DNA from 3 places in the Paenibacillus sp. FSL W8-0426 genome. Region 2 is predicted to be linked to each of the others. Evidence: riboswitches for the same ligand, from Rfam matches in the RefSeq annotation. Region 2 holds a riboswitch; each other region holds the start of a gene.
The links. A riboswitch is a leader RNA that binds a small molecule or an ion and turns the genes downstream of it on or off. The one in region 2 is predicted to bind cobalamin.

Region 1 (3,277 bases), 1.2 Mb from region 2:
CGACTTGTTCCCACGATTCGGCGATTTTGGGCACAAGCTGCATGTTCTCGTCAAACTGGACCAACGTCTCGCCGATCGCCGCACGTGTCAGCGTCCAGCCGTTCCATTCCACCGCCGGGTCCAGATTGGTGCCGAGCCAGAACAGAGCCACGTTCAAATGCGACGGCACAGCGGATGCACTCGTTGCCGAGCTTGTTTCTTTCCCACCGGTACCAGTCCTGCTGGATGAATTGGTACTTCCGCATGCCGTGAGGGCAAATACAATAAAAAATGACGCGAACGTAAGCAGTACTGCTTTTAAACGGGTTGTTTTCACTTCTATATCCTCCAGTCAAGCTGCGTTTTTTCGAGGGTCCAGCACATCCCTGAGGCTGTCGCCCAACAAATTAAAAATCATGACCGTACAAAATATCGCCAGGCCCGGATACAGCAATAGCCATGGGGCCGTCTGCAGGTATCTCCGGCCTTCGTTCAGCATGGCTCCCCACTCCGGTTCCGGCGGCTGCGCTCCAAGCCCCAGGAAGGACAAGCCGGATATGGAGAGCATCATGCCGCCCACATCCATCATGGCCATCACGATTAACGGTGACAGCATGTTCGGCAGAACGGTGCCCCAAACGATTCGGGTACGACGCGCCCCGCTGAAAGCGGCGGCGGCGACATATTCCTTTTGTCGCAGCGATATGACCAAACTTCTCGCCATGCGCGCATATTTGGCCCACCAGACCACCGACAGCGCGATGACCGTATGAAGCAGACCCGGACCCAACATGCCGACGACGGCGATGGCGAAAATGATTCCGGGAAAAGCCATCATCGTATCGGCCAGCCGCATCAACAGCGAATCCACGATGCCGCGCGCATAACCGGCAATGATGCCGATGCCTACGCCGATCCCGAACACGATGCCGATCATCATGAAGGTCAGCAGCAGCGACGTGCGTGCCCCATACAGGATACGGGACAGAATGCATCGTCCCAATTGGTCGGTCCCGAGCGGATACTCGGGGCTGGCGGGTTGCAGCACCATGCCAAAGTTGGTGGCCAGCGGATCATGCGGCGCAAACAGGGGGGCGATCATGGCGAGCACGATCCAACACGCCGTCAACGCGAGCACCACGGCGAACCAACGATGCTGCGACAACGTAAGCCGGAATGTCCTCATCATACATCCACATCCAATCGGATCCGCGGGTCTCGCAGATGGGTCCATACATCGACCAACAGATTCAACACGACATACATCGTAGCCATCCAGATCACATAACCCTGAATGAGCGGATAATCCCGTGAAAAGATCGCTTCCACCGCCATCTGGCCCACGCCCGGCCACACGAACAAGCTCTCTATGATTGCGGCCCCGCCGAGCAGAGCCCCGGTAGACATGCCCATTAGCGTGATGACTGGAAGCATCGCGTTCGGAAGAATATGCCGGATCATGATTGTTCCTTCCTTCATGCCTCTGGCTCTGGCTCCGTCTACGTAGTTCTGGGAATGTTCCTCCAGAATGACGGCGCGGATTTGCCTGCTGTACTGAGCGATCAAAGGCAGTGCCAGCGTTAATGCAGGCAATACGAGACTATGCAGACCCGAGCTGCCCGTGACGGGAAACAGCTTCAGATGCACGCCGAACCAGAGCATAAGCAGCATGCCCAGCCAGAAGCTTGGCATGGACAACCCTGCGAAGGAGAACAGGCGAATGATGAGATCCAGCACTTTATTTCTATGGATGGCCGACAGGATGCCGAGCGGAAACGAAACAACGACCACAAGAAGCATGGCACCGCCTGTCAAACGCAGCGTGGCCGGCAAACGTGACATCAGCACGTCGAACACGGGCCGTCCGTATTTGTACGACGTACCGAAATCTCCTGTCCCGACTTGTCCAAGCCATAGGCCGTACCTCACCCAAAAGGGCTTGTCCAGTCCCAATTCTGCCCGCACCTGCTCAACCAGCTCCTCGGATGGCGTCACGCCCGTAGCCATGAGCATCAGCCTGGCCGGGTCTCCCGGCGACAGGTAGGTCAGGAGAAAGGTCAGGAAGGTGATGCCGAACAGAACGGCTGCCAGCTGAAGTATTCTTTTACCGATGTATTTGCCCAAAAGCCAGCCGTCCTCTCTGCTTCGATTCACAGCAAACCCGATCTCTGCCATGCAAAAAAGGCATCCCTCTCCCGTATATTCCCGGATAAGGACGCCTCAAATAAACCGATTCCCATACAAAAATCGCGCTAATTCAAAACACCTTCCTATCTCCCGTAGGCTGTTGCTGTGTTGTCAAACCGGGCAGGTCTCCTGGCTTCAGGATCAACATCGTTGCAGCGCCTTCCCGGCTATGGCCAGTGGCTTATCGCTGCCTGATTCCCCTGTTACAGTGGCGGGACCGCGCCGGCATTTCACCGGCTTCCCTATTAAGCTTGTACCCGATCGGGTACAGCACCCAGTTCCATCTATTCGATTGGTATGTGTTCCAGTATAACTGGCAGGTAGGCAAGATCATAGCTTTTTCTTCAAATTTAAGGGACTTATTCTATCGTGCATCACTCGTTTCAGTGGACTTGGTTCTGGCTCCCTTCGGAGACATGCCGGTGACCTTTTTGAACATTTTGGAGAACAATAGCGGGTCCGTATATCCCACCGAATGTGCCACCTCGCTAATGGACAGCATCGGACTCTGCAGCAGCTCGGCGGCGCGATTCATCCGGTATTCCAGAAAAAAAGATTGCAGCGGCTTGCCGTACTTTTCCTTAAACAGCCCCGACAGGTACGTGCGATCCAGTCCTACGGCCTGCGCGATGTCGAGAACGCTCGTTTTTTGGCTATATCGGTTCTCCATGTATCTCACCGCCTGTCGTATGTACTCTTCTTTGGTAGAAGAAGGCTGCCGCTTGCCCTCCTCTTCCGGTGAAGAAGCAATCAGCTCGGCTATGAGGCGATACAACAAGCTTTGAGTAAACACGTCCGCGCCCGAGCGGCCGGACACCTGAACCATTTCCTGATACAATCCGTCCAGCGCCGCCTCGTTCCTTGCCCGAAACACCGGATGATCGGAATTCAACTGCGCGCGCTGCATGAACGCTTTGGCCTGCACGCCTTTGAAGCCAAACCACGAATACGTCCATGGGTCCGCCTCGTCGGCTTCATAATGCACGATCGTGTCGGGGAGAATGAGAAAACCTTGTCCCTTGGTTAACATATGCTGCCGATCGTTCATCAGCACCTTGCCGCGTCCCTTGTGAACGTAATGGATAATGTAGCTGTCACGGACGCCCGGCCC
Region 2 (3,277 bases):
GCTTAATGTTCTGGTCGGCCGGATCGTTCGTACTGCTCTGCATCTTGGTGAATCTTCTGGTTTGGTTCTGCGGAGGCTCGTTGTTATGGACATGATGACAAGACGGGGAGAACCACAAGATGAGCAAGGGACATACGATGGATGGGAAAAAGAATTATGGTTGGTTCGTCATGGCACGACGGCATGGAACACGGAAAAGAGGTACCTTGGGCATACCGATATCGGTTTGCAGCCTGAAGCGGAGCAGGAATTGGCCTCACTGCGCGTGCAGTTGGGCGGCATCGAGTGGAGAGCGGTCCATAGCAGCGATCTGCTTCGCTGCCGTCAGACGCTGGAACGGATCGCGCCCTTGCACGCAGGGCAAGCCCACATGGACTCCCGGCTGAGAGAAATCCATTTTGGCGAATGGGAAGGGCGTACCTATGAGGAACTCAAGCATTTGGCCCGTTACCGGGAATGGATCGATTCACCGCAAACGGTAACTCCGCCCGGCGGGGAATCGTGGTTATCGTTTGCGGCCCGGATTGATGATTTTTTGAATGAAGTAGTATGGACGGAACCTCGGGATGAGAGAACTAGCGATTCAACAACAGCGCAGACGAAAGAACTGGTCATTGCGCATGGCGGGGTCATTCGTTACATGCTGACTCGCCTGCTGCCAGGTCAGTCGTTCTGGGACGTTTCGGTCATTCCGGGGCAAGCGATCCGGCTTCAATTGGAACGTTCGCCTGACGGGTGGAAGGCGATCCGTCTTTCTTTTCCCGAAATCGGGTTGTAAGCACGGTCGATATCACCTATAATCACAACAGAAGTGTGGCTTCGGTACAAGCATCGTTTCAAGAGCTGGCGAAGGCGTTCGGCAGCAGATGCACACCCACTTGAATGGTGATGCAATATCAACGACCATGGGACCCGTTACTCCCGAAAATCACGGCGTCCGTTCGGACGATCCGGAGAGGGCAAACGGGTAAAACAGGGGAAGCCGGTGCAAATCCGGCACGGTCCCGCCACTGTAATCCAGCCGATTCGGCGTGGAAAGTCAGGTTGCCTGCCCAGGGCGTTTAACCATCGGTGTTCCTTCGAGGAAAGGACAGCGTTTCGGGCAATGCTCCATGCATGCGGCCTTGTGCTGTCGTGCGCGGATCGCCATATGCGAGACGTTATCCCTGATCCTGATCGCAAGGATCGGGGATTTTTTTTCAAGAAACGGCCATTCAAGGGACAGACACGGGCGGAAGCACAGTCTTCGATCTACCAAACACAGAAAAAGGGGAGAATCCAATCATGAGATTCACGACATGGAAAGGCATGGCGTCCCTGCTGAGCGCAGCGATGCTGACATTCGCTCTCGCAGGATGCGGAGCGGCAACAACGAACAACGAAGGAGGCGCAGGCACGCAGCAGCCGGCACAGGGGCAATCCCAGGAACAGGCGCAGACGGACCTTAAAACGCAGTATCCGCTCACGGTGACCGATGCAACGGGCGAGTCGTTTACGTTTGAAAAGGCGCCGACAAAGATCGTCTCCGTATCGCCAGCCGAAACGGAATCGCTGTTCGCGCTCGGATTGGACGAGCAGATCGTGGGCGTATCCGATTTCGACGATTATCCGGAAGCAGCGACGACAAAACCGAAGATGGGCGGCGTGTCCAAGCCGAACGAAGAGTCGATCATTGCAGCGGATGCCGATCTCGTGGTAACGGGGATTTCGATGAGCGAGGAAGCCGTGAAAAAGCTGCGCGACTTGGGTATCACCATTTTCAAAACAGACCCGAAATCGGTCGATGACGTAATCAACAACATCGAAACGTTCGGCAAAATTACGGACCGTCAGGCAGAAGCCCAGAAATTGGCCGCACAGATGAAACAAGATGTGGCTGACGTGACGGAAGCGGTCAAATCGGTGAAACCGGAAGACAAGAAAAAAGTGTACGTGGAGTTCTCCCCAGGCTGGACTGTGGGCAAGGGAGAGTTCATGGATGAAATCATCACGCTTTCCGGTGCTACGAACGTCGCTTCCGACATGACAGGCTGGAATGAAATCAACGAAGAAAACATCATCGCCGCCAATCCGGATGTGATTTTGTACGCGGACGACGTGGTGGAAGACTCCAAAACACTGGATCAAATCATCAAGGCCCGCAGCGGTTGGGATCAAATTACAGCCGTCAAAAACGATCAGGTCATCGGTTTGGATGCCAACCTGCTGACTCGTCCAGGTCCTCGCGTGACCCAAGGTTTGAAGGAAGTGGCCAAGGCGGTCTATCCTGACTTGTTCCAATGAGCCGCAAACTTGCAGTGTACGGCACAGCAGGCATGGTGCTGCTTGTCCTGACCGTGCTGATCTGCACCGGCATCGGCTCGGTCTCGCTGCCGATCCGGCATATTGCAGGTATTATTCTGCATCACGTTCCATGGCTGGGTGACCGGATCGTTCCGGATTGGACGACTGCAGCGGAACAGATCATATGGAAGGTACGCCTTCCGAGGGTGCTGCTCGCTGTTCTCGTCGGCGCAGCATTAGCCGTGGCCGGCGCTGGATTTCAGGGCGTACTGCGCAACCCGCTGGCCGACCCGTTCACCCTTGGCGTATCGTCCGGAGCGTCGGTGGGGGCAGCCGTGTTGATCTTTTTCGGCCTGCAATATGCGCTGATCGGCGTCTGGACGCTGCCGTTGGTTGCTTTCGTGACCGGAGTGCTGACATTGTGGTTTGTGCTGGCTTTGGCGCGCGAAGGCCGCAAAATCCCGACGCACAGCCTCATTCTTGCCGGCGTGGTGATGCAGAGTTTCCTGGGAGCGGTCGTATCCTTCCTGTCCACCATGTCCAAACAAACGATTAACGAAATTATATATTGGACGATGGGAAGTCTGGCACTGCGTGGATGGTCGTATACGGCCATCCTTTTCCCATATTTCCTGCTTGGTTTGCTCGTGCTGTGGAGCCAAGCTCGTTCATTGAACATTTTGGCGCTGGGCGAAAGACAGGCTGCCCACATCGGCGTTCGCGTCGACCGATTGAAGCTGACGGTGCTCGGCGTGGGTACGCTGCTGACGGCTGGGGCCGTCTCGGTGTCGGGCGTGATCGGTTTTGTCGGTTTGGTCATTCCGCATATGCTGCGGCTGATCGTCGGCCCGGATTACCGTCTGCTGGTGCCGCTCTCCGCCATAGGCGGTGCGATCTTCATGGTATGGGCCGACACGATTGCCCGTTCCTTGCTGGCACCGACCGAGATTCCCCTCGGCGTCGTCACGGCATTTGTGGGAGCACCGTTCTTCGC
Region 3 (3,277 bases), 2.0 Mb from region 2:
CCGTCGTCACCCGCGCATTGCGCAAGCAGCGCCATCTGTGCGGCGCTGAACTTTTTGTTGCCGACGCCGGGCGATACGCCCACCTCGAAGAGCGGCGGCTTGCTGCCTGGCGCGGGCGCCGTGCGCTCCAGGGCCTGCGGCGCAGCGGCTCCAGGCCCGGCGTCCAGCCAGCGGCTGGCTGCTTCGCCCGCGAGGGCCCCGCCTGCCGCGAGCCGACCGAGCGCCTCCGCGGCCAGCTCGGCTGCGCCGATGGACGCGGCTGCGGCGGCTGCGTGCGTCGCGGCAACCGCCGGCGCAGGCCGCTCGGCGACGAGCACGGCAGTGGCTCCGCCGGCATCGCTGCCCGCCGGGCTCGTCGCCGGTCCCGCAGGCGCTGCGCCGGCCGCGCTTTGGCCCGCTGCCGTACCGCTCGCGGCAGCACGGGCCTCCATCGCGCCGAGCGACCATGGCTCGGCTTCCGTGCGCAGCCGCTCATGCGGCCGGAGCGGCTGTTCCGTCGCGTTCAGCGTGTATTTCCGCTGATAGCCGCGCGGGGTCACCATGAGGCCTTCGTACATCATGGTGGACGAATTGCCGATGATCACGGTCGTCAGCATGCCGATGTCATGGTTCAGCATATCCTCCAGCGTGGTGATGACCACATGCTGGCGGTCGCGGTACGCGCTTTTGACCAGCCCGACAGGGGTCTTGGGATCACGGTAACGCAGCAGAATCTCCTGCGTTTCTACGATCTGGCGGGTCCGCCTGCCGCTCCGCGGATTGTACAATGCAATGACGAAATCAGCGGAAGCCGCGGCCTCAACCCGGCGCTTAATGGTGTCCCACGGGGTCAGATGGTCGCTCAAACTGATCGTGCAAGCATCGTGCATGACAGGCGCTCCCAGCAAGGAAGCGCAGGACTGGATCGCCGAAACGCCCGGAACCACCTCCACTTCCACGCCGCTGTCCGGCTTCCATCCGCGCTCCATCAACACTTCGTATACGAGGCCGGCCATACCGTATACGCCCGCGTCGCCGCTGGAAATCACGGCCACGATTTTTCCCGCTTCCGCCTGTCTTACCGCTTCCTGCGCACGGCTGACTTCCTCGGTCATGCCCGTACGTACGATTTCCTGTCCGGTCAGCAGCGGCCGAATCAGGTCGACGTACGTGTTGTAGCCGATAATGACCTCGCTCTCTCTCAGTGCCTCAAGCGCCCGGTGGGTAATATGCTCCATGGCCCCTGGACCGAATCCGATAACAAGCAGCTTGCCTAGTCCTTGCATCTGTTTCTCCTCCTCCGATAACCTGTCCGACTTAAACAGTGAAGAAGGACGGCTAAGCCGGCCTTCTTCGCGCCTTATCGCATATTCAAAACTCTGAGAACGCCAATAAATCCCGTCCGCAATGCGGACGGGATACGAATGTACGTATGCTCAAGAACACAGCATCATTCCGTGGAAGAATGATCCTGCTGATGCATGGCCCGGAAGGGTCTGCCGGACGGACCTATGGTCCGCCCTTTTCCTGATCGTTCGTACACCGCTCCTTTCCGCGAAGGGTCCGGTGACACATTCAAGGTAGGTCTCCTGGCTCTGGTTCATCAGCTTCCTTTTCGTCTTCCCCGGTGAATCCGAGTGACTTATCAGCAGCAGCTCCAACGTCTGCGCAACCGATATTATTGAAAGGAGCCTCCCCATTACAGTGGCGGGACCGCTCGGGATTTGCACCCGATTCCCTGTTACCTCTTGCCTGAAAGCAAGAGCACCTTGTCTGTTTTCATGTGATGATATTGTCTTCATCATACCATCCGTCAGGAAATGATGTCCATGCCCATGAAGGCCTGCATTCATTTAATTTTCCCGCCCGGACGCAATCCTTTGCCTGCGAAACTAAAAAGGCCCTGATCCATGTATGGATCAAGGCCTCTTCTTATTAGCTTTTCCATTCCTCTTCGGTTGACCAAAACCCGCACATCAGCATAGCGAAGGACTGCTCTCAGCCTTTTCGCCTTTTTATACCGTGCATCCTTTAAGCCTGATCTACCTTCAAAGCGGCGTAATAACGGCCCAGCTCCACGATGAGCGCCCCCATCTTTTCTTCCTCGGGGACAACGCGAACCTCGATGCCTTCCTCGCGCATGGCATTTGCCGTTACTTTGCCCACCGAAGCGGCCACCACGCCCTGCCTGAACGCCTCCTGCATCTGTTCCAGCTTGCCTTGCGAAGCTGCGTATTCCGTCAAAAAACGCACCTGCGGGCCGCTTGTAAAAGCAACGGCGTCAACCTCGTTCGCGATGATTTCGTTCAACAGCTGCGCCAGCTCCGCTTCTTCCGGCGGCACATGCCGATAAGGCAGCACCTGCCGCACCTGGGCGCCTTGCTGCTCCAGCCAACTCACCAGTTTCGGTGCCGTTTCGCCATGGAGCTGCAGCATCACTTTTTTCCCGGCAAGATCATGGGCAGCAAACTCGCGGATCAACCCTTCCGTGCTGCCATCATCGTCCCGAACGATGGGTGAAAGCCTGCGCTTGCGCAGTGCATTCACCGTTTTGTATCCTCTCGCCGCAATCGACGAAGCCGCAAGTACATCAAGCAGCGCTCCGGCAAGCTCCATATCCTCTGCCATATCAAAAATGGCATCGAGCCCCATGCCCGTCGTCAGCACCGCCCAGTCCGGCGGATTGGAAATCCAGGAGACCAGTCCGTCCCGAATGCTCCGGTCATCCAGAAACACCGTTCCCTGTGCAGGCCGTACCAGCGGAATTCCGCCCATTTTTTCAACCAGCAGGGACATCTCCCTCGACTTGCGCGGTCCCGTCAGAGCCACGCGTATGCCTGCCAAATGTTGCGCCATATCGTTCCCCCCAGTTGGATTCTGCCGAAAGTTCATCAGTCTGACTTCAGTATACAGGCAGAGCCCATGCAGGGGAACCTTGAATACCCTTTATTTTCGGGGTTTTCCTATAACGATTTTTTATAAAATCCATAAACCATGCACCTTCTTAAGAAGGTTGAAGTTTTCCGCCCTGCGGGCCGCTTCGCTTTCTTTCATCCTCCTGCCCGGATTTCTCCGCATGCTGCTCATGCTTGCCTGCCCGTTTCTTTTTGGGTCGAAGAAACAGAAACAACAGGATCGGAATCAAGACCTCAAACACTATGGCGATCCATGTCCATTCCCGCGTAAACCGGTAAAGCTGGACGGCGTTCCGGAAAAACCAAAACGCGCAAACAAACCCGAGCAGCGCAATCGGTCCGGTCAGCACTTTGCCGGATACCTTCGGAATCATCCGTTTGAG

Region 1: another riboswitch for cobalamin. It lies ahead of nikB (nickel ABC transporter permease); the one in region 2 lies ahead of MKY59_RS06870 (ABC transporter substrate-binding protein).
Region 3: another riboswitch for cobalamin. It lies ahead of cobJ (precorrin-3B C(17)-methyltransferase); the one in region 2 lies ahead of MKY59_RS06870 (ABC transporter substrate-binding protein).

What each region holds. Positions count from the first base shown of each region.
Region 1 is NZ_CP150203.1:280,244-283,520, reverse strand. Features, by position in the region: gene MKY59_RS01290 (ABC transporter substrate-binding protein) at 1-316, opposite strand, end outside; gene nikC (nickel transporter permease) at 332-1,168, opposite strand; gene nikB (nickel ABC transporter permease) at 1,165-2,154, opposite strand; cobalamin riboswitch at 2,268-2,459, opposite strand; gene MKY59_RS01275 (AraC family transcriptional regulator) at 2,531-3,277, opposite strand, start outside.
Region 2 is NZ_CP150203.1:1,513,523-1,516,799, forward strand. Features, by position in the region: gene cbiB (adenosylcobinamide-phosphate synthase CbiB) at 1-95, shown strand, start outside; gene MKY59_RS06865 (histidine phosphatase family protein) at 86-778, shown strand; cobalamin riboswitch at 915-1,071, shown strand; gene MKY59_RS06870 (ABC transporter substrate-binding protein) at 1,285-2,283, shown strand; gene MKY59_RS06875 (iron chelate uptake ABC transporter family permease subunit) at 2,280-3,277, shown strand, end outside.
Region 3 is NZ_CP150203.1:6,442,772-6,446,048, forward strand. Features, by position in the region: gene cobJ (precorrin-3B C(17)-methyltransferase) at 1-1,265, opposite strand, end outside; cobalamin riboswitch at 1,541-1,766, opposite strand; gene MKY59_RS29125 (uroporphyrinogen-III synthase) at 2,011-2,835, opposite strand; gene MKY59_RS29130 (endospore germination permease) at 2,984-3,277, opposite strand, start outside.